Regions from separate parts of the Sanguibacter sp. A247 genome, predicted to be linked through region 2. Evidence: predicted binding sites of a transcription regulator. Region 2 holds the regulator's gene; the other holds the start of a gene.
The links. Region 2 encodes HspR, which represses chaperone genes until heat shock. Its sites were predicted from a motif close to AAGTTGAGTCNNNNNGACTCAACTT; they were not measured.

Region 1 (14,990 bases), on a different contig from region 2:
CGCAGGAAGAGGATGGGGTGGCAGTCGGCCATGTTCGCGCCGACGACGACGAACAGGTCGGCCGCGTCGATGTCGTCGTACGACCCGGGCGGGGCATCCGAGCCGAGCGAGAGCTTGTACCCGGTGCCGGCGCTCGCCATGCACAGGCGAGAGTTCGACTCGATCCACCGCGTGCGCAGCGCCCCCTTGGCGAACTTGTTCGCGAGGTACTGCGCCTCGATGCTCATCTGTCCCGAGACGTAGAGCGCAACCGCGTCAGGGCCGTGCTCGGCCACGATCTCGGTGAAGCGGCGCGCAACGAGCTCGATCGTGTGCGCGAGCGGTGCAGGTGCGAGCTCGGCGTCGCGTTGGGGGCGCACGAGGGCGCTCGTGGCCCGACCGCCCGCGACGACGACGTCGAGCGTTGTCGCGCCCTTCGTGCACAGGCGGCCTCGGTTGGCGGGGTGCGCGGAGTCCCCGCGCGAGGACGTCGGCGTGCGTGTTCCGTCGGCGTCCTCGTGGACCTCGAGGATGATTCCGCAGCCGACGCCGCAGTATCCGCACACGGTTCGCACGCTGTCGGTGCCCGGGCGTGCGCCCGCAGCCCCGACGCCTGCGAGGCCCGCGGTCGGGCTCGTGCTGACCTCACTCACAGCCCCGGTCCCCGGGTCGAGGGCCCCGGGGACCGGAGTCGATGCGACCCGCATTCAGACGCCCGCCGCGCCCAGCCGTGTGCCGCGCCGCGCGTACACGGTCCACGTGAGCGCCGCGAGCACCGCGTAGGCCCCGACGACCACCCACAGCGCTGCCTCGATCCCGCCCGTCGCGGCCGTCGACGAGGCGAACCCGCGAGGCACGAGGAATCCGCCGAAGGCACCGACGGCCCCCGCGATGCCGAGGCATCCGGCCGCGATGCGGGCGCGCTGGGCGCGATCGGCGTCGTCGGTTGCCCCGGTGCGGAACACCGCCGGAATCATGCGGTACACCGAACCGTTTCCAACGCCCGTCGCGACGAAGAGCACGAGGAACGAGCCGAGGAACCCGGTGAACGACGCCGAGCGCAGCGCGCCGATCGCGCCCAGGACGCCGCCTGCCATGACAGCGAACGCCACGAGAGTGACGCGAGCGCCGCCCACGCGGTCCGCAAGCATCCCGCCCAGCGGCCGGGCAACCGACCCGACGAGCGCGCCGAGGAAGGCGATCGAGACGGTGACGTCGGGGAACGTGGTCGCCAGAACCGTCGGGAACACGCTGGCGAAGCCGATGAACGAGCCGAACGTGCCGACGTAGATCACTGAGATGAGCCACGTGTGGTGGCGCGTGGCCGCGACCGCGTACGAGCGCATGTCTGAGCGCGTGCCCGTGAGGTTGTCCATCGTGCGCCACGCGAGCACGGCTGCGATGAGGACGAGTGGGACGATGAGCAGGCCCGCGCGTTCGAGGTGCACGCCTGCCGCGCCGACGACGACGAGCGGGACGACGAGCTGCACGGCCGCCGTGCCGAGGTTGCCGCCCGCGGCGTTGAGGCCGAGCGCCCGGCCCTTGGCGGCCTCGGGGTAGAAGAACGAGATGTTCGCCATCGAGCTGGCGAAGTTGCCCCCGCCGACGCCCGCGAGGGCCGCGACGACGAGCAACGTGCCGAACGACGTCGTCGGATCCTGCACGACGACGACGAGTGCGACGAGCGGGACGAGCAGGAGCAGCGCCGAGATGGTCGTCCACGTGCGGCCACCGAAGACGGGCACGGCGAACGTGTACGGGATCCGCAGGGTGGCGCCGACGAGGCTCGGGACCGCGATGAGCCAGAACATCTGGTCGACCGTGAGCGTGAATCCCGCGGCGGGAAGAAGGGGGACGACGACGCTCCACAGTGCCCAGACGACGAAGCCGAGGAACTCCGCGTAGACCGACGCGGCGAGGTTGCGGCGGGCAGCTGAGCGCCCGACCGCGATCCACTGCGCGGAGTTCTCGGGGTTCCAGCCGTCGAGCCACCGGCCCGGGCGGCGGGTGACGCCCGCGCCGAGGGGCGTGCCTGCCCAGCTGTCGGGGGTGGTTGCTCGGGCGAGGGAGATCTCGTCGGGCGACACCCCCTCGGGACGGGACGCGGTCGACATCGGTGCGGGCGCGAGTGGTTCGTGCGTCATGGAGGCCTCCGCGGTCGGGTGCGGGTCGGGACGCTCCGACGCTAGGCGTGGGATGTTTCGGCCCCGGGTGCGGCTCTGTTGCGCCGAGGCAACCTTTCGCGCACGCGATGCGTGGCCGACGTGTGAGAACGAGGGCCGGTGGGCGGTGCGGACGAGGGTGCCGGGCGCGCGCGAGTCTCCTAGGAGCGAACACGGCCTGCGCCACACCACGGACGGCTCTGGGGGAGGCACACGGTTGGTAAACTCGGCTCAGTTCCCCGGTCGGCCGCCTGCGTGCGTTGTCATCGGGGTGCCGACCGCCTCCCGCCCCCGACGGACGGACACGGACGTGCCGCAGCTGCTCATCGCCCACCTCGTGATGGCCCTTGCTGCGCCCGCCCTCGTCAAGCTCCTCGGCCGCAAGGCCTTCCTCGTCCTCGCGCTGGCCCCCGCGTCGGCCGCGATCTACGCGCTGTCGTGGACGGGGCGGGTCATGTCGGGCGAGCACCCCGAGAGCGTCACGCCCTGGATCGACGCACTCGGCGTCGACCTCGCGTTCCGCATGGACACCCTCTCGTGGTTCCTCCTGCTCATCTCCGGTGGCGTCGGAGCGGTTGTCCTCATCTACTGCTCGGCGTACTTCTCGGCGAATGCTCAGGGCTTGGGCCGCTTCGCCGGAGTCCTCACGGCGTTCGCCGGGGCCATGGTCGGCCTCGTCACCGCCGACGACATGCTCCTGCTGTTCATTTTCTGGGAGCTGACGACCGTCTTCTCCTACCTGCTCATCGGCCACTACGCGGACCGCAAGGCCTCACGTCGCGCCGCGATGCAGGCGCTCGTCGTCACGACCTTCGGCGGCCTCGCGATGCTCGCGGGCATCGTCCTGCTCGGCGAGAGCGCGGGGACGTACCTGCTCTCCGAGGTGATCGCCGCGTCGCCGACGGGCACGATCGTCACGGTGGCCGTCGTCCTCATGCTCGTCGGCGCCGTGACAAAGTCGGCTCTGCTGCCGTTCCACTTCTGGCTGCCCGGGGCCATGGCCGCGCCGACGCCCGTGTCGGCCTACCTGCACGCCGCAGCCATGGTCAAGGCTGGCGTCTACCTCGTGGCGCGTCTCGCACCCGGCTTCTCCGACCTTGACGCGTGGCGCGTGACGATCATCGTCCTCGGCGCCGGGACGCTGCTCCTCGGCGGGTACCGGGCGCTGCGGCAGAACGACCTCAAGCTCATCCTCGCGTTCGGCACCGTCTCCCAGCTCGGCCTCATCATCCTGCTCGTCGGGCTCGGCTCCCGCTCCGCTGCGCTCGCGGGCCTCGCGATGATCGGCGCGCACGCGATGTTCAAGGCAGCGTTGTTCCTTGTCACGGGTGTCGTCGACGCCGCGACGGGCACGCGTGACCTGCGCCGGCTCACGGGGGTGGGTCGCAAGCTCCCCCTCACCGCGACGGCTGGTGGTCTCGCGACCGCCTCGATGATCGGCCTGCCGCCGTTGGCGGGCTACGTCGCCAAGGAGGCCGCGCTCGAGTCGCTCGTGCACGACGGTCTGCCCGGCGGGGAGCCCTGGATGTCGACCGTCGTGCTCGCCGCGGTCGTCGTCGGCTCGATGCTCACGTTCGCGTACGGGCTGCGCTTCTGGTGGGGTGCGTTCGCGTCGAAGCTGGCGTGCGCAGCGCCTGCGCCGCGCCCCGTCGCCCCCGGCGAGGCTGCCGCGCCCGAGGTCGACGTCAGCCAGATCGACCCGCAGCAGATCCACGTGCAGTCGCGTCTCCTCGTGTGGCCGCCGCTCTTGCTCGCGGTTCTCGGGCTCGGCGCGGCACTCGTCCCGCACCTGGGCGAAGACCTGCTCGCGCCGCACGCGGCGCTCTACCCCGCGGGCGAGGCGGGACACCTCACGTTGTGGGGCGGGTTCGGGCCCGCGCTGTGGTCCACGGTCGCGATCGTCGCGGTCGGCTCGCTGCTGTTCGTGGGCAGGCGCCGCGTCGAGTCGCTGCAGGCGCGCGTCCCGCGCGTGCCCGAGGCTGAGCGTGTCTACCGGCGCTTCATGCGCCGCCTCGACGACTTTGCGGCGGACGTCACCTCGGTCACGCAGCGTGGCTCGCTGCCCCTCTACCTCGGCATCATCCTGGGCACGCTCGTCATCGCGGTCGGTGGGGTGCTCATCGCGTCGGGCTCGTGGCCCGACGAGGTCATGGTGTCCTCGAGCGCGGGTCAGGTGCTCGTCGTGGGTGTCACGGTGGTTGCGGCGGTGCTCGCCGCACGCGCCCGACGACGTCTCAAGGCCGTCCTGCTCGTCGGGGTGACGGGCTACGGCACCGCCGTGCTCTTCATGCTGTACGGGGCGCCCGACCTTGCTCTCACGCAGGTGCTCGTCGAGACGATCACGCTCGTTGTCTTCGTGCTCGCGCTGCGCCGCCTGCCCGCGTACTTCTCCGACAGGCCGCTCGCGGGTTCTCGGTTCGTGCGCCTCGCGGTCGCGGTCGCGGTCGGGGTGACCGTGTCCGCTCTGGCGCTCACGGTGCCCGGCGCACGCATCCACGAGCCGGTCTCGGTCGACTTCCCCGAAGAGGTCTACGTCTACGGCGGCGGGCGCAACATCGTCAACGTCGTCCTCGTCGACACGCGTGCGTGGGACACGATGGGCGAGATCTCGGTTCTCCTCGTCGCGGCGACGGGCGTCGCAAGCCTCGTCTTCCTGCGTCGCCGCAGCGGCGAGATCCTGCGCGCGCCTCGCGCGCCGCGGGTCGGTGGCGCGCTCGACCCGCAGCAGGTCGACGAGGCGCTCGGGAACCTCCCCACGGTCCCGCAGCTGCGCGGCACGGCCCCTCAGACGTTGGTCGACCGTGCGGCGCGCGCAAGCGTCTGGCTGCGTGGCGGACGCACCTTGTCGCCGCGCCGCCGCTCGGTCGTCTTCGAGGTCGCGACCCGGCTGCTCTTCCACTCGATGATCGTCTTCGCAGCGTTCCTGCTGTTCTCGGGCCACAACGCGCCCGGCGGCGGCTTCGCGGCCGGCCTTGTCACGGGGATCGCGCTCATCATCCGGTACCTCGCGGGCGGTCGTTACGAGCTCGGCGAGGCGATCCCGGTGCATCCGGGTCTGCTCCTCGGGTCGGGACTCTTCTTCTCGGTGGGTGTGGGGCTCGTGCCCGTGCTGTTCGGCGGTGAGCCGCTGCAGAGCTTCATCGTCGCGGCTGACCTCCCCCTGCTCGGCCACGTCAAGCTCGTGACGTCCGTGTTCTTCGACCTCGGGGTCTTCCTCGTCGTCATCGGCCTCGTCCTCGACATCCTGCGGTCGCTCGGGGCTGAGATCGACCGTCAGACCGACACCGCACCCCGCGACTCCGACGGCACCTACGGCGCCGCCGCGGTTCTCGAGGACGCACGCTCGGTGCGCTCGGCGCTCGACGCGGCCGGCCTGCGTCCGCACGACACCGACGGAGGCGCCCGATGATCGACATGGCCCCCTCGCTCGCGCTCGTCATCGCCATCGGCGTGCTCGTGACCGCGGGCGTCTATCTGCTGCTCGAGCGGTCGCTGTCGCGCGTCATGCTCGGTGTGCTCATGCTCGGCAACGGAGTGAACCTGCTCTTCATGGTCGCGTCCGGGCGCGCCGGCAAGGCGCCGATCATCGGCGCGGCCGAGCCGTCCGAGATGAGCGACCCGCTGCCCCAGGCGATGGTCCTCACCGCGATCGTCATCGCCCTCGGCATGGTCGGCTTCGTCATGTCGATGGCGTACCGCTCGTGGCAGCTCAACGGGCACGACGAGGTCCAGGATGACCTCGAGGACCGCCGCGTCGCGCACAAGGCTGCCGCGAACGCGCCCGCGTACGAGGACGCCGACTCGGCCGACTCGGGCGAGACCCTCGACGAGGATGCTGCGGTGACCCGAGACGAGACGATCCACGACGACGAGGAGCACCCTGCGGTCATGCTGCCCGAGGCTGCGGAGCCCGCGACCGGTGACGCGCAGCAGGAGGGTGACGCATGATGACGTCCCTCGTCCCGCTGCCCGTCATGCTTCCTCTCTTCGGTGCGGGCCTCGCCCTCGCGCTGTGGAAGCACACGCGCGCCCAGCGCATCATCACCGTCGTCGTGCTCTCGCTCATGCTTGCGGTGGGCATCGGGCTCGTCATCGCTGCGGACGCCAACCCCCTCGTCGTCAACGTGGGTGGCTGGGCTGCGCCGGTCGGCATCGTGCTCGTCGCGGATCGCCTGTCGGCGCTCATGGTCACGGTGTCCTCGCTCGTCCTGCTCTGCGTCTTCTTGTACTCGCTCGGGCAGGGAATCGCCGACGGCGACGACGACGAGGCCCCGGTCGCGATCTACCACCCGACGTACCTCGTGCTTGCGGCGGGCGTCTCGAACGCGTTCCTCACGGGCGACCTCTTCAACCTCTACGTCGGCTTCGAGATCCTCCTTGCGGCGTCCTACGTGCTCCTCACGCTCGGTGGGACCGGCTCGCGGATCCGCGCGGGAACGATCTACGTCGTCGTCTCGCTCGTGTCGTCGGCGATCTTCCTCGTCGCGCTCGCGATGATCTACGCGGCCACGGGCACGGTCAACCTCGCGCAGCTTGCCGAGCGGCTTCCTGAGATCGACGGCACGACGCGCCTCATCCTCGAGATCCTGCTCATGCTGGCCTTCGGCATCAAGGCGGCGATCTTCCCGCTGTCGGCCTGGCTGCCCGACTCCTACCCGACCGCGCCCGCTCCCGTCACCGCCGTGTTCGCCGGCCTGCTCACCAAGGTGGGCATCTACGCGATCATCCGCACGCAGACGCTGCTGTTCCCCGACTCTCGCTCCGACACCGTGCTCCTCGTCGCGGCGCTGCTCACGATGCTCGTGGGCATCCTCGGTGCGGTTGCGCAGGACGACATCAAGCGACTGCTGTCCTTCACGCTCGTGAGCCACATCGGCTACATGGTCCTCGGCATCGCGCTGTCCTCGCAGACAGGCCTCACGGCGACCATCTTCTACGTCGTCCACCACATCACCGTGCAGACGACCTTGTTCCTCGTCGTCGGGCTCATGGAACGCGTCGGCGGGACAACGTCGCTCGCGCGCCTCGGGGGTCTCGCCAAGATCGCACCGCTGCTCGCGATCCTCTTCTTCATCCCCGCGATGAACCTCGCGGGGATCCCGCCCATGTCCGGGTTCCTCGGCAAGGTCGGCCTGCTGCAGGGGGCGGCTCAGCTCGGTACGCCGCTCGGCTACACGCTGCTCGCGGGCGGGATCGTCACGTCATTGCTCACGCTCTACGCGATCGTCAAGGCGTGGAACAAGGCGTTCTGGCAGACGCCGCCGCAAGAGATCGCTCCGCAACGGCTTCCGTCGGGCATGGTGGGCGCGACCGTGGCCCTCGTGACCTTCGGACTCTCCCTCACCCTCGTTGCGGGTCCGCTCTTCGACTACGCGGGCCGCGCCGCGCTGACGCTGCGGGACCGCACGCCGTACACGAGTGCGGTCCTCGGTCCTGACGGGCGAGGTGCGGGCACGTCGGTCGACGTCCTGCCCGGTGACGGAACTGGCCTTCCGCAGGTTCCCGCGGACAGCGGACGGACGTCCCCGTCCCGTGACGCGAACGAGACGGGGGTGACCGGATGAACCCGCACGCACGCAGACGCACTCTCGTCACGCAGTGGCCGACGGTCCTGTGGCTCGCGATCGTGTGGATGTTCCTGTGGGGCGAGGTCACGTGGGCGAACGTGCTCGGCGGGCTCGTCGTGGGTGTCGTCGTCACGCTCGTGTTCCCGCTGCCGTCGATGCATCTGCCGATCCGGTTGCGTCCGTGGCACCTCCTGCGCCTCACTGGCCTGTTCCTCAGGTCGCTCGTCGTCGCGTCGTTCCAGGTCGCGTGGCAGGCATTGTCGCCACGCACGAAGGTGCATGGCGCTGTCGTCGGCGTTCGCCTGCGCAACCCGGCGGACCTCTACCTCACGGTGACGGCTGAGCTCTCGACGCTCGTGCCAGGCACGCTCGTCGTCGAGGCTCAGCGCATCACGGGCATGCTCTACCTGCACGTGCTCGACCTTGCGGCTTCGGGCGGCGAGGATCAGGTCCGACAGGACGTGCTCGACCTCGAGGCGCACGTTCTGTACGCGCTCGCGTCTGACGAGGAGCTCGTCCGAGCGGGGCTCGCGGCGGCCGGACGCTGGTCTGTGCGAACTCCCGTGACGCCACGGCCGACGCGCCCCGGGGAGGGCTCATGAACACGATCGTCGTCGGGGTTGCCGCGGCCATGCTGCTCGTCGGGGCGGCGCTCGCGGTCGTGCGTGTCGAGCGTGGTCCGTCGATGCTCGACCGGACGATCGCGCTCGACGTCCTCACCGCGACCCTTGTCGCGGTCATCGCGCTCGAGGCGGCGTGGAGCCACCGGACGGATACGTTGCCGATCCTCGTCGTCCTCGCGATGGTGGGGTTCGTGGGCTCGGTGACGATCGCGCGGTTCGCTGCCACGGAGTCCGACGACGACCGTCGCATCCGCTCGCGTGAAGAGGTTGAGGCTGAAGATGCGCAGCGCAGGCTCGTCGAGGAGTACGAGGATCGCGCGGCGGAGCGTGTTGCGGAGCTCGATGCAGAACCGGACGACACGACGCACCGAGGGGAGGGGCGCTGATGCTCGACACGATCCTTGACGTGCTCTCTGCCTGCCTCATGCTCGCTGGGGCGTTCCTGTCGTTCGCGGCAGGCGTCGGCGTGCTGCGTTTCCCTGACCTGCTGGCTCGGATGCATGCCGCGACGAAGCCTCAGGTGCTCGGGCTCATGCTCGTCCTCGTGGGTCTCGAGCTGCAGCTCCGGACGTGGCGGGGTGCGTTCGTCGTCGTGCTCGTCGTGCTCTTCCAGATGCTCACCGCACCTGTCTCGGCCCACATGGTGGGTCGTGCGGGCTACCGGACGGGCAAGATCCGCACGGACCTCCTCGTCATGGACGAGCTCACGGCCGACGTCCAGCAGGCTGCGCTCGAGGCCGATCAGGCGCGTGTCGCCCGGCTCGCGGCAGAGCTGGTCGACGACGCGGTGCACGAGGCGCGCGACGAGGAGCACCCCCACGACGCGCGCTTGTCCGAGGACCCGCCGACCGCTGTCCCACCGGCGTGACAAGCACGTGTCCGGTACGCCAGTGGTTCGATCTGTGGCTGGTCGCCGTGCGGCCAGTCGCGTGCCGGGCGTTGGGAGTTGCGTGGGCGTGCGTCTGCTCATCCACCCAGGGAGCCGGGACACGGTGGGATCGGACATCTCGGATGGCGGGCAGCGGGGGGGTAATGGGAAGGCTGAGAGGATCGTCGACAGTGCAGACTCTGCGCTACGAGCGGGTTGCTCTCGCGAGGGTTGCGGAGCCGCGTGCTCGTGCGAACCGAAATCTCGCAGGGAGAGAATCATGCGTCTTCAGCGTGCAGGTCGCCAGGTCTTCAGGCTTGCCATCGTCGGGCTTCTCGCCACGCCTGCCGTGGCGGTGACGTCGACCATGGCGTTTGCAGCAGGTACGAGCCCCTCGACGCACGGCTGCTACGTAGGTGTAGCGGGGACTTCCGTCTGGGCTACCCGCGCGGCGGCACGACCTCGTCGAGCCACGCGGTCACGCGCGCGAGGTAGTGGGAGCGCGCCGGCTCGGGGGAGAGCGCGAGGTCGTGCGCGCCGCCCGGCACCTGCTCGTACGTGACGTCGTCGCCGAGCCCCGGTGCGAGAGCGCTGATGTGCTCGACGGAGAGAACCGAGTCGGTCGAGAGGACGCCCGGATGGTCGTTGACGTGGTCACCCGTGGCGTCGGAGGACAGCACGAGCACGGGGCACGTGAGGTCGAGGCCCCGCGCGACGCGGGTGTGCGCGCGGCGCACCGAGGAGATCCAGCGCGCGCGGACGGGGAAGCCTTCGATCGGCTTCCAGGCGAGGTCGTAGTCCCACTCGCCGCCCGTGCTCGTGTGGAGCGCGCGTCCGTAGTGGGGCGCGAGGCTCCCGACGACGGCGCGCGGTGCGACTCGCGCGATGACGCGCAGCCCCTGCGTGCCGATCGTGCGCATGAACCACGTGTCGTTGAGCTCGAGCCACGGGCTGTTGAGGACGACCGCGTCGACGCGGCCGGGCCGCGCGTTCGCCCACAGTGAGGCGATGAGGCCGCCTGTCGAGTGGCCGAGGACCGCGATGCGGGTGTGGGCCTCGTCGTCGCGGACGACGGCGAGGGCCGCGTCGAGGTCTTCGGCGTGGACGGCGAGGTCGTCGACGAGGTTGGCGGTCTGTCCGGCCCGCAGGGATCGGCCGTAGTGGCGGAGGTCGACCGCATAGAAGTCCCAACCGGCGTCGGCGAGGGCCTCGCCGACGTGCGCCTGGAAGAAGTAGTCGACGAAGCCGTGGATGTAGAGGATCGCGCGGTCGCGGCGGGGGCCGCGGGTGAGGCGGACGACGGTGACGTCGACGGCGCCCTCGTCGTCCCGGCCGAGGTGGAGGGTGCGTTGTTCCCATCCGTCACCGAGGACGTCCGGTACCCAGGGGGTGGCGGGGGTCGGTGTGGCGCCTGCGGCTGCGAAGAACGTCATGCTTGATCATGGCACTGCCGGGCTGGGGCGACGAGGTGGAGTCGTGTCATCGAGGGCTGGTGCAGCAAAGTTGAGCGGAATAGACTCAAGTCTGACGGGGTTGCTCTGAGGAGTTCCACCCCGACCCGAGAGGAGACCTCATGGAGTCCAGCTTCACCACCGCTTCGCAGAAGGCCATCGGCGACGCCATCCGTGCTGCAGCCGCCGCTGGCAACCCGCAGATCGAACCGCTCCACCTCCTCGGTGCGCTGCTCGAGCAGCCCGACGGCCTCGCCGCCGCCTTGCTCGCAGCCGCCAAGGTGAGCATGACCGACGTCGGCCGCCGCACCCGCACCGCTCTCGTTGCACTCCCGTCGACGCAGGGCGGGACGGTCACCGAGCCGACGACCGCCCGCTCGCTCGGCAACGTCCTCGAGGCCGCGAAGAAGGAGGCCGCGACGCTCGACGACGAGTACATCTCGGCCGAGATCCTCCTCATCGCTCTCGCAGCCGTCGACTCCGCCGCTGCCACTGCGCTGCGCGAGGCGGGGGCGACCGCCGAGGCGCTCCGTGCCGCCCTCCCTGCCGTCCGCGGAACCGGCCCCGTGACGTCCGCGAACCCCGAGGGCACGTTCAAGACCCTCGAGAAGTACGGCGTCGACCTCACCGAGCAGGCCCGCGAGGGACGCCTCGACCCCGTCATCGGGCGCGACTCCGAGATCCGCCGCGTTGTGCAGGTGCTCTCGCGCCGCACCAAGAACAACCCGGTCCTCATCGGCGAGCCCGGCGTCGGCAAGACCGCCGTCGTCGAGGGCCTCGCGCAGCGCATCGTCGCAGGCGACGTCCCCACCTCGCTCCAGGGCAAGCGCCTCGTCGCGCTCGACATCGCGGCGATGGTCGCGGGCGCGAAGTACCGCGGCGAGTTCGAGGAGCGGCTCAAGGCCGTGCTCCAGGAGATCAAGGACTCCGACGGCGAGGTCGTCACGTTCATCGACGAGCTGCACACGGTCGTCGGCGCAGGGGGTGGCTCCGACGGCGCGATGGACGCGGGCAACATGCTCAAGCCCATGCTTGCGCGCGGCGAGCTGCGCCTCGTCGGCGCGACGACGCTCGACGAGTACCGCGAGCGCATCGAGAAGGACCCGGCGCTCGAGCGTCGCTTCCAGCAGGTGTTCGTGGGCGAGCCGAGCGTCGACGACACGGTTGCGATCCTGCGCGGCCTCAAGTCGCGGTACGAGGCCCACCACGGCGTGACGATCTCCGACGGTGCGCTCGTCGCCGCCGCGCGGCTGTCCAACCGCTACATCACCGGCCGTCAGCTGCCCGACAAGGCGATCGACCTGGTCGACGAGGCCGCGAGCCGGCTGCGCATGGAGATGGACTCCTCGCCCGTCGAGATCGACACGTTGCAGCGCGTGGTGCGCCGCCTCGACGCCGAGATCCTCGCGCTCAAGGAGTCCGGGGCTGACGAGGACCTCGAACGGGCGCACGAGCTCGCCGCGCAGCGCGCCGACCGTCAGGAAGAGCTCGCAGCGCTGACCGTGCGCTGGGAGGCCGAGAAGGGCGGCGTCAACCGCATCGGTGACCTGCGCAAGCAGCTCGCCGAGAAGGAGAACGCGGCCAAGCGGGCCGAGAACGACGGCGACCTGGCGACGTTCGGACGGCTCGCGTACGGCGAGATCCCGACGATCGAGCACGAGATCGCCGAGCTTGAGGCGGCCGAGGCCGCCTCGACCACCTCGGACGACGACGAGCGTCCCCAGCGACTTGTCGGTGAGAAGGTGGACGCGGCCGAGATCGCGGAGGTCGTCGCGGCGTGGACGGGCATCCCCGCGGGCCGGCTCCTGCAGGGCGAGGGGGCCAAGCTCCTCACGATGGAGCAGACGATCGGCGCGCGCCTCATCGGCCAGACCGAGGCGATCGCGGCGGTGTCCGACGCGGTGCGCCGCGCGCGTGCCGGGGTCTCCGACCCTGACCGTCCGACGGGCTCGTTCCTCTTCCTCGGCCCCACGGGCGTCGGGAAGACCGAGCTCGCGAAGTCCCTCGCTGACTTCCTCTTCGACGACGAGCGCGCCATGGTGCGCATCGACATGTCGGAGTATGGCGAGAAGCACTCGGTCGCCCGTCTCGTCGGGGCGCCTCCCGGCTATGTCGGCTATGAGGAGGGTGGCCAGCTCACCGAGGCGGTCCGTCGCCGGCCGTACTCGGTCGTCCTGCTCGACGAGGTGGAGAAGGCTCACCCCGAGGTCTTCGACCTGCTCCTCCAGGTGCTCGACGACGGCCGCCTCACGGACGGCCAGGGCCGCACCGTCGACTTCCGTAACGTCATCCTCGTCATGACGTCGAACCTCGGCTCGCACGTGCTCGTCGACCCGACGGTCCCCGAGGCCACGAAGCACGACGCCGTCATGGCGGCGGTGCGGGCGCACTTCAAGCCCGAGTTCCTCAACCGTCTCGATGACACGGTCGTGTTCGACCCGCTGAGCGTCGACGAGCTTGGTCGCATCGTCGACATCCAGGTGCGTGCGCTCGCGCAGCGTCTGACCGAGCGGCGCATCGGCCTCGAGGTGACGGACGCGGCTCGGGAATGGCTCGCGCTCGAGGGCTACGACCCCGCGTACGGGGCTCGCCCGCTGCGCAGGCTCGTCCAGCGTGAGATTGGTGATCGCCTCGCACGGCTCCTCCTGGCGGGTGAGATCGGCGACGGTGACACGGTGGCTGTCGACCGCACGGACGACGCGGGGGGACTGGCGATCCGCACTTCGTGAATGCCGACGACGCCCCCGGCCTCCCGGTGAAGGGAAGTCGGGGGCGTCGCTGTCAGACGCTCACAGCGCGAGCGTCACTTGAGACCGTTCGAGAGCGCCGAGACGAGCTCGCCGTTCGACGTGTCTCCTGAGAGCTCCCAGAAGAACGCACCAGCAAGGTTCTGCTGCTTGGTGTAGTTCATCTTGCCGTTGATCGTGGCGGGGGTGTCGTAGCTCCACCACTGGCCGTTGCAGAACGCGTAGGCGGTGCCGGCGATCGTGCCCGTCGCGGGGCAGGTGTTCTTGAGGACCTTGTAGTCCTCGTTGCCTGCCTCGTACGTGGCCGGGGCCGCACCTGTTGCGGTGCCGCCTGGCGTCGCCTGCGTTACGCCGGTCCAGCCGCGGCCGTAGAAGCCGATGCCCAGGAGAATCTTGTTGGCGGGGATGCCGATGCTCTTGAGCTTGGCGATCGCGGTCGAGGAGTCGAAGCCGTTGACCGGCATGCCGGGGTACGACGTGAGCGGGGAGTGCGGAGCCGTCGGGCCCTTGGCTGCCCACGAACCGAAGTAGTCGTACGTCATCGGCATGATGAAGTCGAGCGACTTCGCGCCCTCGGCGTAGTTCGCGGCGTCGATCTTGCCGCCCGTCGTGCCATCGGCCGAGATTGCCGAGGTGACGAGGTCGTCACCGAACTCGGTACGCAGCGCCTTGAGCAGACGCGGGTAGGACTCGGAGCCCGAGGTGTCGCACGTGAGGCCGCACGCGTTCGGGTACTCCCAGTCGATGTCGATGCCGTCGAACACGTCGGCCCAACGCGGGTCCTCGACGAGGTCGTGGCACGACTTCGCGAAGGCCGCAGCCGACGCGTCGCTTGCTGCAGCCGCGCCGAACCCGCCGGACCAGGTCCAGCCGCCCATCGACCACACGACCTTGAGGTGCGGGTACTTGGCCTTGAGCTGGCGGAGCTGGTTGAAGTTGCCGCGCAGCGGCTGGTCCCACGTGTCGGCCTGACCGTTGACCGACTGGTCAGCGGTGTACGCCTTCTCGTAGTCCGCGTAGGAGTCACCGATGACGCACTTGCCACCGGAGACGTTGCCGAACGCGTAGAGGATGTGCGTGAGCTTCGCCGCGGAGCCCGACGTGTCGATGTTCTTCACGTGGTAGTTGCGGCCGTAGACGCCCCACTGCGTGAAGTAGCCGACGACCTTCTTGTCGCCGGTCTGCGGCTCCTCGGTCGTGGGCTCGTCGGTGGGCTCGTCGGTCGGGTCGACCGTCGGCTCGTCCGTGGGCTCGTCGGTCGGCTCGTCCGTGGGGTCGACCGTGCCGTCGCAGGCACCCTGGTCACGCCAGACTCCCCACTCACCGCCGGCGCCGGGCGTGTCGCCCTGCGTCCACCAGCCGGCCTTGTACGTGTGGCCCTGGAAGGTGACGAGCGCGCCGCCCTGGTAGGCGGTCGACGCGTCCCAGGCCGTGGCCGTGCACGTGCCGGGCTCGGTCGGGTCCGTCGTCGGTTCGACCGTCGGTTCCGTCGTGGGCTCGTCCGTCGGGGACGGCTCGTCCGTGGGCTCGTCGGTGGGGTCCGTCGGGCCCTCGTCACCGCACGGGCCAAGGTCACGCCAGACGCCCCACTGG
Region 2 (14,990 bases):
CGAGCGGCTACCGGTTCTACGACGTCGCGCAAGTACGCGCGGCGCGGACGCTCGCGGTGCTGCGTGACGCCGCGGTCCCGGTCGAGACGATGCGCGAGGTCGTGGCGGCCGACGCCCGCACTGCGAGCCTGCTCCTCGAAGAGCTCGCATCGCAGCGCACGCTGTCCGCGGCCGCCGACGCGTCCGCGCTGCGGCGCCTCGCGGGCGAGCTCACCGCCCCCGGGCGCGCGGTCGCCACGGTCGACGGCGCACACCTCGCCCTCGCGCTCGGGTCGGTCGTCGCTCTCGCTGGCCAGGGCGATCTTGAGGCCGTCCAGATCGTCGTCGGTGACGAGCTCGTGCTGCTCGCGTCGGACAGGGTGCGGCTCGCCCGGTGGGCGCTCGATGCGACGACGCGTGCGCCGACGGGCGGGCGCGGCCCCGTCGTGAGTCTCGCGGGGTCGGCCGTCGTGGCGCTCGCGGACTGGGCCCGCGAGCGGGCCGAGATCACGGTGACGGCCGACGCGCACGGCGCGACGTTCGTCGACGGTTCGCGCGTCGCGCCCGTCACGGCTGCGCCTTCGGGCACCGCTCCTGACCTCGCTGCCGTCTGGGAGGCGCGGTGCCCGCGCTGCGAGCACCGCACCTGGCCCCAGCCGACGACGACGCGTCACGTCGAGCTCGTCCTCGGAGGAGTCGCCGTCGTGCTCGACCGGGCCCTGCTCGACGGTGCGCTCGCGAGCATCCACGGCCCGGCGACCCTTACGGTCGACGCGCCGGGCGAACCCGTCCTCATCCGCTCGACGGCCGTGCCGCGTCACGGGGTCCTCCTCATGCCGGTGCTCCCGGCACGGCCGGAGACTGCGCACTCATGAGCCGTCGCGAGAACGTGTGGGTCGCTGTCGTTCTTCTCATGTCCCTCGGCTCGGCAGTGCTCGGCGTGGGGCTCGCGTGGTCGGCCGCATCGGCCGGGCCGCGAGTTGCGGGACTCGTGGGGGCGCTGCCGGCCGTCGTCTCGGGTTCGTTGCTGCTCCTCGGCGGAGCGCTCGTCGACCGTGTCGACCCGCGACGAGCGGTGCTCGGCTCGGCGATGGCGCTCGCGGCGCTGTGCCTCGGCGCCGCGGCCCTGCCGCGGGACGTCGCTGCAGGTCCGGCGGTGCTCGTCGTCGTGTCCGTGCTGCTCGGCGTCCACGCGGCCGTGAGCTCTCCTGCGACGGTGACGTTCTCGCGGCTCCTCTCGACGGAGGAGAGCTTTCCGCGCCTGCTCGCCGCCGAGCAGGTGGCGGGCCAGACGGCGCTCGTCGGCGGCCGGGCGCTCGGCGGGATCGTCGTCGGGGCAGGTGGGCTCGCGCTCGCGGCCGCCGTCCCGGCCGTCGCGGCGATCGTGTGCGTCATCGTTGTTCTCGTCGTGCTCACGGGGGTTGTTCGACCGCCGAGCCGGTCCGACGCGCCGCGGGAGCAGACGACGCTCGCGATGATCGGCGCGGGGACGCGAGCGATCGTCGATGATCCCGTGTTGCGTCCGTTCGTGCTGCTCACCGCCGTCGTTGCTGGCGCGGTCATCCCCGCGGTCGGGGTCGGGATGCCGCTCCTGCTCGTCGAGCAGGGCGCGGACGCGGGCATGCTTGGCGTGCTGGGGGCGTCGGTCGCGGGTGGCGTTGCGGTGGTTGCGCTCGCCGTCGCGGTCCGAGGTCGGTGGCGGACGACGTGGGTGGCCGTCGTCGGCGGTGCGGCGGTCGCCGGGTGCGGGGTTGTCGTGCTCGCGTTCGTGCCTGAGGGAGTGGGGCAGGTCGTGGGCGCGGTCGTCGTTGGCCTAGGGCAGGGGCTCTTCGCGACGCATGGTGCGCCGCTCGTGCGGCGGGTTCCGGTCGAGGTGTGCGGCAGGGTGCAGGCGACGCAGGGTGCGATGCAGGCGCTCGCGATCGCCGCCGGATCGGCCAGCCTGGGTGCGACGTCGGCCGCCTGGGGGGCGAGTCCGAGCGTCGCCGGTGCGGGAGTCGTCGTCCTCCTGGCGGCGATCGCGGCGACGGCTGGGGGCTTCCGCCCGTCGGAGCCGCGCCCAGCCACGGGCGGCGAGCCCTGCGCGGTCGCGCCGTCTCCGTCCCTCCCGGCGGGCTCGTAGGGCCACGTCGAATCGTGCAAGAGCGCTCCGAGCCGCCCGCGCTTCTGCGTGACCCGTTGCGTGTGCGCGCCGTCGGCATGTGCTGGGATGCTAGGAGTCGGAGATGGGGTGGAACGTGACCGTCGTGCTCGTGTGCGGGGTGGCCGGGGCCGGGAAGTCGACGCACGCGCGGCGGCTCGAGGCCTCTGGGTTCGCGCGCCTGTCGTTCGACGAGGTCGCCTGGGACGCGGGGCACCGCGAGCACCCGCTGCCCGACGACGTCGCGCACGCGATCCATGACATCCTTCGCGCGCGGATGCTCGCTCTCGTCGCCGAGGGGCGGAACATCGTCGTCGACACGTCGTTCTGGTCCCGGGCATCGCGCGACCGGTACCGTTCCTGGCTCGCGGAGGTGGACGTGGTGCCCGTCGTCCATCATGTTGTCGCTCCGCGCGCGGTCGTGCTCGCGCGGCTTGCCGCGCGCGGCGGCACCGGGCCGCACGACGTCGTCGTGCCGCCCGAGCTCGCGGAGCGCTACCTTGCGGGGTTCGAGGCGCCGACGCCCGACGAGGGGCCGCTCGAGCTCGTCCCGACGGCGTGAACGGCGCGAATCGTGGCCGACGGAACAGTTCCAGGTAGCCTCACCCGCGCACGCCCGGCCGTTCGTGCGAGACACTGGGACGAGTAACCCACCATTCTCACGAGGAGATCACGTGCCCCAAGGAACCGTTCGCTGGTTCGACACCGACCGAGGCTTCGGCTTCATCGCGCCCGAGGACGGGTCGGACGACATCTACGTCCACGCGTCCGAGCTGGCCGACGAGGGCGTTCGCGCGCTCCGTGAGGGCCAGGAGGTCGAGTTTGAGGCCGGTGAGGGTGATCGCGGTCCGCAGGCCCGCAACGTCCGCGTGACGGGCGAGGCCCCGGCGGCGTCGCTCGGTGTGCTCGGCACGGTCTCGTGGTATGAGCCGTCGAAGGGCTACGGCTTCGCGACGGCCGACGGCAGCAGCGACGAGATCTTCGTCCACAGCTCGTCGATCGTCGGCGGCGGCGTGGTCCGTGAGGGCCAGCGTGTCGCGTTCCTCGTCGTGCCCGGTGAGAAGGGTCCGCAGACGGACCACCTGCTCCCGCTCGGCGACCAGGCGGCACCTGCGGGTGGCGGCGCGTCCGGCAACGACGGTGCCAATGGCACCGTGTCCTGGTTCGACGGCGGCAAGGGCTTCGGTTTCATCACGCCCGACGACGGCAGCGCCGACGTGTTCGCGCACGTCCGTGAACTGGGGCGGAACATCGACGAGCTCGGCGAGGGCGACCGTGTGAAGTTCGAGACCGTCGAGGGCGACAAGGGTCCGCAGGCGCGTCGGATCGAGCTGGTCGGCGGCGGGCGTGGTGGCCGGTCGCACGGTCGTCAGGACCGGGGACGCGGCGGCTTCGACCGTGGCGGCGACCGTGGGCGCGGGGGCGACCGCTTTGACCGCGGCGGCGACCGTGGGCGTGGTGGCGACCGCTTCGACCGCGGCGGTGACCGCTTCGACCGCGGCAACGATCGCGGGCGCGGGCGTTCGAGCGCGCCGGCGCGTGGCGGCTCGGGCGAGGTCGTGCGCTTCGATCCTGACCGTGGCTTCGGCTTCATCCGCCCGGACTCGGGTGGCGACGACCTCTTCGTTCACGTGTCCGTCGTGAGCGGCGGCGTCGAGCTCTACCAGGGTGACCGTGTGCGCTTCCAGGTGCGCCAGAGCGATCGCGGGCCGCAGGCCGACCGCGTCGAGCTCGACTGACCACTCACTGACCGGCCCTCGATAGCCGATCCGCACACGTCAAGTGTGCGGATCGGCTATCGATCTTTGGGGGGTGTGGGGGTGGAGCCTGACTGGCCTCTCTCCCTTGGACCGGAGAGGCGAGGCTGGCCTGCTCGGTAGTGGATCTGTTCACGTGTGACGTCTGGTTCGGCTATCGATCTCCGGGGTGGGTGGGGGAGCCTGACTGGGCCTCTCTCCCTTGGACCGGAGAGGCGAGGCTGCTCCGCTCGGTAGTGGATCCGTTCACGTGTGACGTGCGGATCGGCTATCGATCTCCGGGGGTAGGGGGGAACCCGACTGGGCCTTGCCCCCCAGTGGCCCGATAGTCGATCGGGCCACGTGACGTGCACTGATTGGCTATCGATCTTTGGGGGTGGGGGTGGAGTCCGACTGGGCCTCTCTCCCCCTGGGCCGGAGAGGTGAGGCTGCTCCGCTCGGTAGTGGATCCGTTCACGTGTGACGTGCGGATCGGCTATCGATCTCCGGGGGTGGGGGGTGGGTCGAGCCCTACTGGGCCTCTTTCTCTCCCCCTGGGCCTCTCCCCTTGGGCCGGAGAGGTGAGGCTGCTCCGCTCGGTAGCGGATCCGTTCACGTGTGATGTGCGGATCGGCTATCGATCTTGGGGGGGTGGGGCTGACTTGGCGTTGTGGGCTGCTGGAATAGAACGCCGCTCGTGAAGGTTGAGTGCATCAGACTCAAGTTTGGGCGTCTGGGCTTGCATCAGCGCCCGACGACGCGCAGACTTGAGTGCAACAGACTCAACAGCACGATCTTCTGGAGGCATCACCCATGGCACGAGCAGTCGGCATCGACCTCGGTACCACCAACTCCGTCGTCGCAGTCCTTGAAGGCGGCGAGCCCACGGTTATCGCCAACGCCGAGGGCATGCGCACGACGCCCTCGGTCGTCGCGTTCTCCAAGTCCGGCGAGGTCCTCGTCGGCGAGATCGCCAAGCGCCAGGCCGTCACCAACGTCGACCGCACGATCAGCTCGGTCAAGCGCCACATGGGCACCGACTGGTCGGTCGAGCTCGACGACAAGAAGTACTCCGCGCAGGAGATCTCCGCGCGCGTCCTCGGCAAGCTCAAGCGCGACGCCGAGGAGTACCTCGGTGAGGCCGTGACCGACGCCGTCGTCACCGTCCCCGCGTACTTCAACGACGCCGAGCGCCAGGCGACCAAGGACGCCGGCCAGATCGCCGGGCTCAACGTCCTGCGCATCGTCAACGAGCCCACCGCCGCCGCGCTCGCATACGGCCTCGAGAAGGGCAAGGAGGACGAGCTCATCCTCGTCTTCGACCTCGGTGGCGGTACCTTCGACGTCTCGCTCCTCGAGGTCGGCAAGGACGAGGACGACTTCTCGACGATCCAGGTCCGCGCGACCTCGGGCGACAACCGCCTCGGTGGCGACGACTGGGACAACCGCATCGTCGAGCACCTCATCAAGGAGGTCAAGAACTCCTCGGGCGTCGACCTGTCGAAGGACAAGATCGCGCTCCAGCGCCTCCGCGAGGCCGCCGAGCAGGCGAAGAAGGAGCTCTCGTCCGCGACGAGCACGAACATCTCCATGCAGTACCTCTCGATGAGCGAGAACGGCCCCATCCACCTCGACTCCAAGCTCACGCGTGCGCAGTTCCAGCAGATGACGCAGGATCTCATCGACCGCACCAAGACGCCGTTCCACGCGGTGATCCGCGACGCCGGCATCTCCGTCTCGGAGATCGACCACATCGTCCTCGTCGGCGGCTCGACCCGCATGCCCGCGGTGACCGAGGTCGTCAAGGAGCTCACGGGCGGCAAGGAGCCCAACAAGAGCGTCAACCCGGATGAGGTCGTCGCCGTCGGCGCGGCCCTCCAGGCAGGCGTCATCAAGGGCGAGCGCAAGGACGTCCTCCTCATCGACGTCACCCCCCTGAGCCTCGGCATCGAGACGAAGGGCGGCGTCATGACGAAGCTCATCGAGCGCAACACCGCTATTCCGACCAAGCGCTCCGAGGTCTTCTCGACGGCCGAGGACAACCAGCCCTCCGTCCTCATCCAGGTGTTCCAGGGTGAGCGCGAGTTCGCCCGCGACAACAAGCCGCTCGGCACGTTCGAGCTCACGGGCATCGCGCCCGCGCCGCGTGGTGTCCCGCAGGTCGAGGTCGCTTTCGACATCGATGCCAACGGCATCGTCCACGTCTCCGCGAAGGACCGTGGCACGGGCAAGGAGCAGTCGATGACGATCACGGGCGGCTCCGCCCTCCCGAAGGAAGACATCGACCGCATGGTCAAGGAGGCCGAGGAGCACGCGGCCGAGGACAAGGCGCGCCGCGAGGACGCCGAGACCCGCAACCAGGCTGAAGGCTTCGCCTACTCGACCGAGAAGGTCCTCAAGGACAACGAGGACAAGCTCTCCGACGAGATCAAGACCGAGGTCGGCGACGCGATCGCCGAGCTCAAGAAGGCTCTCGAGGGCGAGGACATCGCCGAGATCAAGGCGAAGCAGGAGACGCTGACGACGGTCGCGCAGAAGATCGGCGAGGCCCTCTACGCGGCCGAGCAGGCCGGTGGCGACGCTCCCGTGGCCGAGGAGGCAACCTCGGACGAGGACGTCGTGGACGCGGAGATCGTTGACGAGGACGAGTCCAAGTGACCGACTCCCCCTTCGAGTTCACCGACAAGCGTCGGGTCGACCCCGAGTCGGGGCAGCCGCGGGAGTCCGCGGCCGCCCCGGCCGGGGACGGCGCGGCCGAGCCCGACGTCGCTGTTCCTGACGACGCCTCGTCGCTCATGGGAGACGCCGCCAGCGGCGACGCACCCCTCAACGACGAGCTCGCCGTCGCCCAGGCCCTCGCGGCCGAGCGTCTCGACGACCTCCAGCGTGAGCGCGCGTCGTTCACGAACTACCGCAACCGGTCGCTGCGCGACCAGGAGGCGGCACGTACGCGCGGCATCGAGGATGTCCTTGCGGCTCTGCTCCCGGTGCTCGACGACATCGACCGTGCCCGGCAGGCCGGCGAGCTGGAGGGCCCGTTCGCGGCGATCTCCGACAAACTCGACGCTGCCCTCGGTAAGTTCGAGGTTGTGCGCTTCGGTGAGGTTGGCGAGGAGTTCGACCCGAACCAGCACGACGCCCTCATGCACGAGGACTCGGCCGAGGCCACGACGACGACCGTGAAGTTCGTCATCGAGCCCGGCTATCGCATCGGCGAGAAGACGGTCCGCGCGGCGCGCGTCGCCGTCGTCGGACCCCAGCAGTAACGACGCGTGCGCGGCGGGCCCACGGGCCCGCCGCGCATGCACACCCACTCCCAGACGCACCGATCGGAAGGACCGCGTTGACTGGACAGGACTGGCTCGAGAAGGACTTCTACGCCGCGCTCGGCGTCGCGAAGGACGCCGACGCCGCTGCGATCAAGAAGGCGTACCGCAAGCTCGCGCGCCAGTACCACCCTGACCAGAATGCCGGTGACCCGAAGTCGGAGTCGCGCTTCAAGGAGATCGGCGAGGCCTACGCGGTCCTCTCTGACCCGGCTGAGCGCGAGAAGTACGACGCGATCCGCGCGATGGGCGGCGGCGCACGCTTTGCCGCTGGCCCTGGCGGCGCAGGTGCGGGCGGCTTCGAGGACATGTTCGGTTCGATGTTCGGCGGCGGCGCGGGTGGTGGCCACCCGGGTGGCCGCGCTGGCTTCGGTGGCGGAGGCGGCGGCTTCGAGGACATCCTCGGTGGCCTCTTCAACGGCGGTGGTGGCGCCGGGTTCCGCGGCGGGCCACGCCCGCAGCAGGGTGCCGACCTCACGACGTCCGTGACGCTGCCCTTCCGGCAGGCCGTCGAGGGCTCCGAGGTTGCGCTCGACATCGAACACCGCACGATCAAGACGCGCATCCCCGCGGGGGTGCGCGACGGGCAGAAGATCCGGCTGCGCGGCAAGGGCCGACCCGGCACGGGCGGCGCTCCCGCGGGCGACCTCATCATCACGGTCGCGGTCGCGGCTCACCCGGTCTTCGCGCTCGACGGCCACAACCTGCGCGTCACCGTGCCGGTGACGTTCGACGAGGCTGCGCTCGGCACCCGGCTCGAGGTTCCGACGCTCGACGGCTCGACCGTCAAGGTCAAGGTGGCCCCTGGGACGCCGTCGGGTCGCGTGCTGCGAGTCAAGGGCCGCGGCGTCAAGGCCGCGAAGACGACGGGTGACCTGCTCGTCACCGTTCAGGTCGTCGTGCCGCAGAACCTGTCGTCGGACGCGCGCAAGGCGGTTGAAGCGTTCCGCGACGCGACAGCCGGGGCCGACGTGCGTGCCGACCTGCTCGCGCACGCCAAGGACTGACCTCCCATGGATGCCGCCGACGTTCCCGTGCTGCCGATCTCGCGAGCTGCCGAGCTCGCGGGCATGCACCCGCAGACGCTGCGTCAGTACGACCGGCTCGGCCTCGTGGTGCCGTCACGCACCGCGGGCCGTGGACGGCGCTACAGCGCCCGCGACGTCGAGAAGCTGCGCACGATCCAGCAGCTGAGCCAGGACGAGGGCATCAATCTCGCGGGCATCCGTCGCATCCTTCACCTTGAGGACCAGGTGCGGCTCCTGCGGGGCAGGGTGGAGATGCTGGCGACCGCCCTCGACCCGGGTCACCGCATCTTTACGGCGGACGCGGCGGGCGACATCATCGCCGTCCCCCGCGGCAAGCGGGTGCCGGCCGAGCGCGGCGGTGCGCTCGTCCTGTGGCGCCCGCGCCGCTGAGCCGCCACCCAGCGCGGCGCCACCCAGCGCGCCGCTGAGCCGCCACCGCGCTCGAGAGTTGTCAGTCGACGATGCCGTAGAGGCGGTCGCCCGCGTCTCCCAGACCGGGGTAGATGTAAGCCTGCTCGGTGAGGTGGGAGTCCACCGCGGCGACGACGATCGAGACGTCGGCACGCTCGTCCACGGCCGCCTTGACGGTCTCGACGCCCTCGGGGGCGGCGAGCAGGCAGACGACGGTGACGTCGCGTGCGCCGCGCTCGAGCACGTAGTTGATCGCTGCGACGAGCGTCGCGCCCGTGGCGAGCATGGGGTCGAGCAGGAAGACCTGGCGGCCCGTGAGGTCGTCGGGCAGACGGTTGGCGTACGTGATCGCCTCAAGCGTCTGCTCGTCGCGCTGCATGCCGAGGAATCCGACCTCGGCCGTCGGCAGGAGCCGGGTCATGCCGTCGAGCATCCCGAGGCCTGCGCGCAGGATTGGGATGACGATCGGCTGCGGGTCCGCGATCTTCGTCCCGATCGTCGGTGCGACGGGCGTCGTGATCGGCACCTCCATCGTGCGCACGTCACGCGTCGCCTCGTAGGCGAGGAGCGTGACGAGCTCGTCGACCAGGAGCCGGAACGTGGGAGAGGCGGTCCGCTCGTCGCGGAGGACGGAGAGCTTGTGGGCCACCAGCGGGTGGTCGGCTACGTGCAGGCGCATGACGTAACGGTACCGCTCACGCCGCGTGCCGCAGGGGCACATGGGGAAGCCTGTCGCTCATCTCACTGTGAGACGTCTGCTCGCTGCGGCTGCGCGCACAGCGCTGACTAAGGTGGGGGCGTGCACGACGACGGACGGTGGGACGACGCGATGGGGCTCGCGCTCGTGGAAGCGCGCGCGGCGCTGGTGACGGGCGACGTGCCCGTCGGGGCGGTCGTGCTCGATGCCGCAGGCGTCGTCATCGGCCGGGGTCGGAACGAACGCGAGGCGAGCGGCGACCCGACTGCGCATGCGGAAGTTCTTGCTCTGCGTGAGGCCGCGCGCACGCACGGTGAGTGGCGGCTCGAGGGCTGCACGCTCGTCGTCACGCTTGAGCCGTGCGTCATGTGTGCGGGTGCGATCGTTGCGGCGCGCGTGCCCCGGCTCGTGCTCGGCGCGTGGGACCTGCGCGTGGGGGCGACGGGTTCGGCATGGGACCTTGTGCGCGACCCGCGTCAGAACCATTTCGTCGAGGTGCATCCGGGTGTGCGGCGCGAGGAGTGCGAGCGGATGCTCGCGGAGTTCTTCGCCTCGCGGCGCTGAACTCACGTCCCGACGTCTCCGCGCCTCTGACCCGCGCGGGTGGCGAGCTCAGCCGAGCAGCCGCCTGACGAGCGTCGCGATCTCGTCGTCGTTCATGCCGTGCGCGCGCAGGTACGGACGCGTGGCCTCGGGCGAGCCGTCCTCAACCGTCGTGAGGAACTCGTCGAGCACGTCGGCCGGGCTCGTCACGAGCATGTCGGTGTACGACTCGGCGTCCTCACCCACGACGCGTCGGAGCTGCTCAAGCTTCTCGGCGAGCCACGGTCCGCGCAGTCGTGCCTCGGTCTCGGCATAGTTCGCGATGACGTCGTCGCGGGAGACGCCGACGGCCCGGAGGGCGAGGGCAACCGTGAGGCCCGTGCGGTCCTTGCCCGCGGTGCAGTGGACGAGGACCCCGCCCGCGACGGGGCTCGCCGCGTCTGCGCGTCCGTCGTCGTCGCTCATCGTCGGCACGGCGATGTGGCGCACGGCCGTCGTGAGCGCTGTGCCGCACTCGGTGGCCATGACCGCGTACATGCCACGCATCGATGTCCCGACCGCGGTGAACGAGCGTATCGAGCCCGTGAAGATCGGCAGGCTCGTCACGGTGAACCCTGCTGCGGTGAACGGTGTGGGGTGGTGGGCGGCTTCCTCGATGTTGCGGAGGTCGAGGACGTAGCGGAGGCCAGCGGCTCGCAAGGTGGTGAGCGCGTCGTCGTCGAGGGTCCCGGGCGCGTCGGACCGCAGCAGGACCCCCGGGACGACGGTTGCGTCGCCTGCGGCGAGGCCGCCGACGTCGCGCAGGTTGGCGAAGCCGCGGACGGCGGAGAGGTCGGGGAGGCCCATGACGTGATCCTGCCATTCTTCGCGCGTCATGGGGCATGGCTGCGGGCTGCCTGCCTAGGACCTTGGTCTCGATCCGGTCACACCAGTTGACAGATATCTGATAACCGATCTGTAATGGCTGTCACACACACGACGACGTGGAAGTGACGAGACGATGACGCGTAAGCCACTGTCCCGGCAGGCAGAACTCAGCCTCCGGCAGTACATCCTTGACGAGGGCCTCGCCCCCGGCGACGCCCTCCCCTCAGAGGCCGAGCTCGCCGAGCGGCTCAACATGGGCAAGACCTCCCTGCGCGAAGGCGTGCGCCGCCTCGAAACCCTCGGGATCGTCGACGTCCGCCACGGCAGAGGACTCTTCGTCGGCCGGTTCTCGTTCGCACCCCTCATCGAGCAGCTGCCCTACTCCCTCGCGATGGACTCCGCGCCGTTCCGTGACCTGCTCCAGGCCCGCCGCGCACTCGAAGAAGGACTCGTCGTCCAGGCGTCGCGCAGCCTCACCGAGACGGACCTCGCGCACCTCGACAGCCTCGTCGAACAGATGGCCGATCTCGGCCCCGGAGGCATGGTGCGTCCCGAGGTCGACCGCGAGTTCCACCACGCGCTCTTCGCCCCGCTCGGCAACCAGTTCGTCAGCCAGCTCCAAGAGGTGTTCTGGCAGATCTTCGCGCGCGCCATGGCACACGTCCCACCGCGTCCGGACCTCCACACCGTCGCCGATCACGCGCGCATCGTCGAGGCGATCCGCAGCGGCGACCCCCTTCTCATGACCGCAGCCGTGGCCGCCCACTTCGCCGACATCGAACAAGTCGTCGCCGACATGGTCGTGACCGCCGACTCCACCCGACGCCACACCCAGCCCCGATAGGCGGGCCGCAGCACCGACGCTGCCGCCCACGACCCGCACCACGAGCCCCACCAACCCAGGACCGAGGTACCCCCATGCCACTTTCCGGCATCATGCCCGCACTCATCACCGCCTACGACGACTCCGGCCACATCGACCTCGAGCGCAACGGACGCCTCGTCGACGCCCTCGTCGGCGCAGGCGTCGACGGGCTCTTCATCTCGGGCTCGACAGGCGAGGCACTGCTCCACACCCTCGACGAACGCCGCGCCCTCATGACCGCCTGCGTCGAGGCCGTCGACCACCGGGCATCCGTCATCGCCCACGTCGGCCAGATCGACGTCGCCACGACGCTCGACCTCACACGATTCGCGCTCGCCCAGGGCGTCGACGCGGTCGCAGCCGTCACGCCGATCTACTACTACCTCGACGCCCGCGCCCACGCCGACTACTACCGGCGCATCGCAGACGCCCTCGGCGGGGCGATCCCCCTGATCGCCTACCACATCCCCTCCCGCACGGGAGTCGAGCTCGGCCCGGACTTCTTCCTCGACCTCGCCGCGGAAGGCGTCATCCACGGGCTCAAGTACACCTCGACCGACCTCTACCCCCTTGCGGAGGTGAGGCGCTCAGCGCCCGAGGGATTCCTCGTCTACAACGGTGCGGACGAGGTCATCACGGGCGGGCTCGCGCTCGGCGCCGACGGCGGAATCGGCTCGACGTACAACGCGCTGCCGCGCCTCTACCTCGACCTGCGCGCCGCAGTCCTCGCGGGCGACCTCGCCGAGGCTCGCCGGCTGCAGGCCCTCGCGAACATCTTCATCGGGGAGATGTCCGGCTACAACTTCATCTCCTTCCTCCGCGCGGCCCTCGAACGGCAGGGCATCGCGATGGGTGCCAGCCGAGCACCCCTGCCTGGTCTCGACGCTGCGCAGCACGCACGCGTCCGAACCTTCTTCGACGACAACCCGGAGATCTCCGACTACCTCGTCACCCCATGACCGACCCCGTCAAGACGCTGGAGAGGACCACCATGACCCACCGACAGACCACCCGACGCGTGCTCGGCATCGCCGCCGCCACGCTCGCAGGCGCACTCGCTCTCGGCGCGTGCACACCCAGTGACGACGCCCCCGCAGCCTCCGGCACCGCACCGTCCACCGGTGCCGCAGGCAACCCCACGGGAACCCTCGAGATCATCTGGCCCGGAACCTCGGACCCCGAGACCCGCATGGCGGAGGACTTCGCGAAGGCGATGGCCGCCAAGGGCATCACCATCGAGTACAACTTCCTGTCCTGGGCCGACATCCAGAAGCAGCTGGCGGTTCGCATCCAGGCGGGTGACCCGCCGGACCTCACGATGACGCAGGACGTCACCGACCTCGTCCGCATGGACGGGCTCCTTCCCCTCGACGACCTGTTCGCGAAGTCGTTCGAGGCGGCCGACTTCAGGCCGGGGACGCTCGAGGTCTCGACGGTCGACGGCTCGCTCTACGCGGTCCCCTACGCAGCACAGGCCTTTGATCTCGTCGTCAACGAGACCATGCTGAGCGCTGCAGGCTATGCGGTCGAGGACCTCAAGACCTGGGACGACGTCGTCGCGGCCGCCAAGGCCATGACCAAGGACGGCGCCTATGGCTTCGGTTTCCCGCTGCAGAACCCCCGGTTCGCGTTCCGCGGAGCACTCACCATGGCGTACACGAACGACCTGTGGCCCGGTGACGACTCAGACGCGGCCACGACGAAGTGGATCCAGACGCTCGAGCACGCCAAGGCGATGAACGCGTTCTCGCCGCCCGCTGCAGCCGCATGGAGCTACCCCGAGATGTTCCAGGCGTACTCCAACGGCGAGGTCGGCATGATTCCCGCTGGCACGTTCTTCACGGCGAACGTCTACGAGCTCAACCCTGAGATCGTCGAGCAGTCCCGCCAGATCGCCTACCCCGCGGGACCCTCTGGCACGCAGGTTGCGCCGGTCTCCAACACGGGCTTCGGGATCTTCAAGGACTCACCAAACCACGATCTCGCGTGGTACGTCATCGAGCAGCTCGTCTCACCCGAGTGGGTGGGTCGCCTGACGACGGCAGTGAACAGCCCGGCGCTCGCCGCCATCAAGCCCGCTGATCTCGCCGACGACGCGGCGCTCATCTACCCGAACGCGCCCGAGGGGCACGCGCAGCAGATGACAGACCAGGCGGCCCTCATCGACGACCACGGCACCCCGTTGCGCCCGATCGTCGGTCAGCCCGCGCTCGAGCCCGAGTTCCAGGCCATCCTTCTCGACTTCTTCGCGGGGAAGATCACGGCCGACGACGCTCACGGCCGCATCGCCACCGCGATCAAGCAGTCCCGCTAGCACCCAACCAGTTCGCGGGGCGGCCGCGTAGCGCGGCCGCCCCGCGGGAGGAATCCCAATGACGACGACGACACCGGCAACGGCGCCGAGCGTGTCCTGGAGAATCGGGCGCTGGTACCAGGAGCGTGGCTTCTGGCTCGCGCTCATGGCGCCCGTTCTCATCTTCCTGCTCTTCGCCCAGTTCTACCCCCTCATCGAGACAGTGCGTCTGGGCTTCACGAACGATCGTGCCACTGCCCCGGGCCAGACGGGCTGGGTCGCGTTCGAGAACTACCGACGACTCCTGCTCGACGACCCCAAGTTCTGGGGCATCTTCCGTAACAGCCTCATGTGGGTCTTCGGCTCGGTGATTCTCCAGCTGGTCCTCGGGGTGCTCGCGGCTCTCGTGCTCAACCTTCCGCTGCGCCTGCGAGCCCTGTGGCGCGGCTTGCTCATGGTGCCGTGGGTGACCCCGGTCGTCGTGGTTGCCATCATCTGGCGCTGGCTCTTCCAGGGCGGCGAGTCGGGCCTCATCAACCACTACCTCGGGCAGGCCGGGATCATCGACGACCCGATCGTCTTCCTTGCCTCCGACGTGTGGGTCTGGCCCGTGCTCCTGCTCGCGTCGACGTGGAAGGGTCTGCCGTTCGCGGCCTTGCTCATCCTCGCGTCGCTGCAGTCCATGCCCAAGGAGATCCACGAGTCGGCGTCGATCGACGGGGCGAACGCTGTCCAGAGGTTCTGGCACGTCACGCTCCCGCACCTGCGCCCGACGCTCTTCGTCACGGGCGTCACCTCGCTCGTCACGACGTGGTTCAAGTTCGAGATCATCTGGGCCCTGACCAACGGTGGCCCGGGGTTCGCCACGAGCATCCTGCCGACGTACGTCTACACGTTTGCGTTCCAGCGCTTCGAGTTTGGGGTTGCGGGGGCTGTCGCAACGATCGCGATGGTCGTCGTGCTCGTGCTCGCTGCGCTCGTCGCGCTCGCCTTCGGTGAGCGCCGCGCCAAGGGAGAGATTCGATGACTCATCGTTCACCGTGGGCCGTCCTCGGCCGGTACGCCTCGCTCGTCGCGCTCATGTCGTTCCTGCTCGTGCCCGCGC

Region 1: a site for HspR is predicted at 10,700-10,724, ahead of ACTVCO_RS11765 (ATP-dependent Clp protease ATP-binding subunit). Genes of this name have one in related genera too.

What each region holds. Positions count from the first base shown of each region.
Region 1 covers NZ_JBQPRE010000006.1:38,023-53,012, reverse strand. Annotated here, with positions in the region: gene ACTVCO_RS11810 (molybdopterin-dependent oxidoreductase) at 1-632, opposite strand, end outside; gene ACTVCO_RS11805 (MFS transporter) at 687-2,093, opposite strand; gene ACTVCO_RS11800 (Na+/H+ antiporter subunit A) at 2,452-5,550, shown strand; gene ACTVCO_RS11795 (Na(+)/H(+) antiporter subunit C) at 5,547-6,089, shown strand; gene ACTVCO_RS11790 (Na+/H+ antiporter subunit D) at 6,089-7,705, shown strand; gene ACTVCO_RS11785 (Na+/H+ antiporter subunit E) at 7,702-8,310, shown strand; gene ACTVCO_RS11780 (monovalent cation/H+ antiporter complex subunit F) at 8,307-8,717, shown strand; gene mnhG (monovalent cation/H(+) antiporter subunit G) at 8,717-9,199, shown strand; gene ACTVCO_RS11770 (alpha/beta hydrolase) at 9,640-10,632, opposite strand; gene ACTVCO_RS11765 (ATP-dependent Clp protease ATP-binding subunit) at 10,773-13,379, shown strand; gene ACTVCO_RS11760 (glycosyl hydrolase family 18 protein) at 13,454-14,990, opposite strand, start outside.
Region 2 covers NZ_JBQPRE010000001.1:366,181-381,170, forward strand. Annotated here, with positions in the region: gene ACTVCO_RS01570 (MerR family transcriptional regulator) at 1-854, shown strand, start outside; gene ACTVCO_RS01575 (MFS transporter) at 851-2,101, shown strand; gene ACTVCO_RS01580 (AAA family ATPase) at 2,205-2,681, shown strand; gene ACTVCO_RS01585 (cold-shock protein) at 2,794-3,858, shown strand; gene dnaK (molecular chaperone DnaK) at 4,669-6,513, shown strand; gene grpE (nucleotide exchange factor GrpE) at 6,510-7,121, shown strand; gene ACTVCO_RS01600 (DnaJ C-terminal domain-containing protein) at 7,199-8,188, shown strand; gene ACTVCO_RS01605 (heat shock protein transcriptional repressor HspR) at 8,195-8,599, shown strand; gene upp (uracil phosphoribosyltransferase) at 8,661-9,299, opposite strand; gene ACTVCO_RS01615 (nucleoside deaminase) at 9,450-9,881, shown strand; gene ACTVCO_RS01620 (tyrosine-protein phosphatase) at 9,930-10,736, opposite strand; gene ACTVCO_RS01625 (FadR/GntR family transcriptional regulator) at 10,861-11,571, shown strand; gene ACTVCO_RS01630 (dihydrodipicolinate synthase family protein) at 11,646-12,551, shown strand; gene ACTVCO_RS01635 (ABC transporter substrate-binding protein) at 12,584-13,906, shown strand; gene ACTVCO_RS01640 (carbohydrate ABC transporter permease) at 13,965-14,912, shown strand; gene ACTVCO_RS01645 (carbohydrate ABC transporter permease) at 14,909-14,990, shown strand, end outside.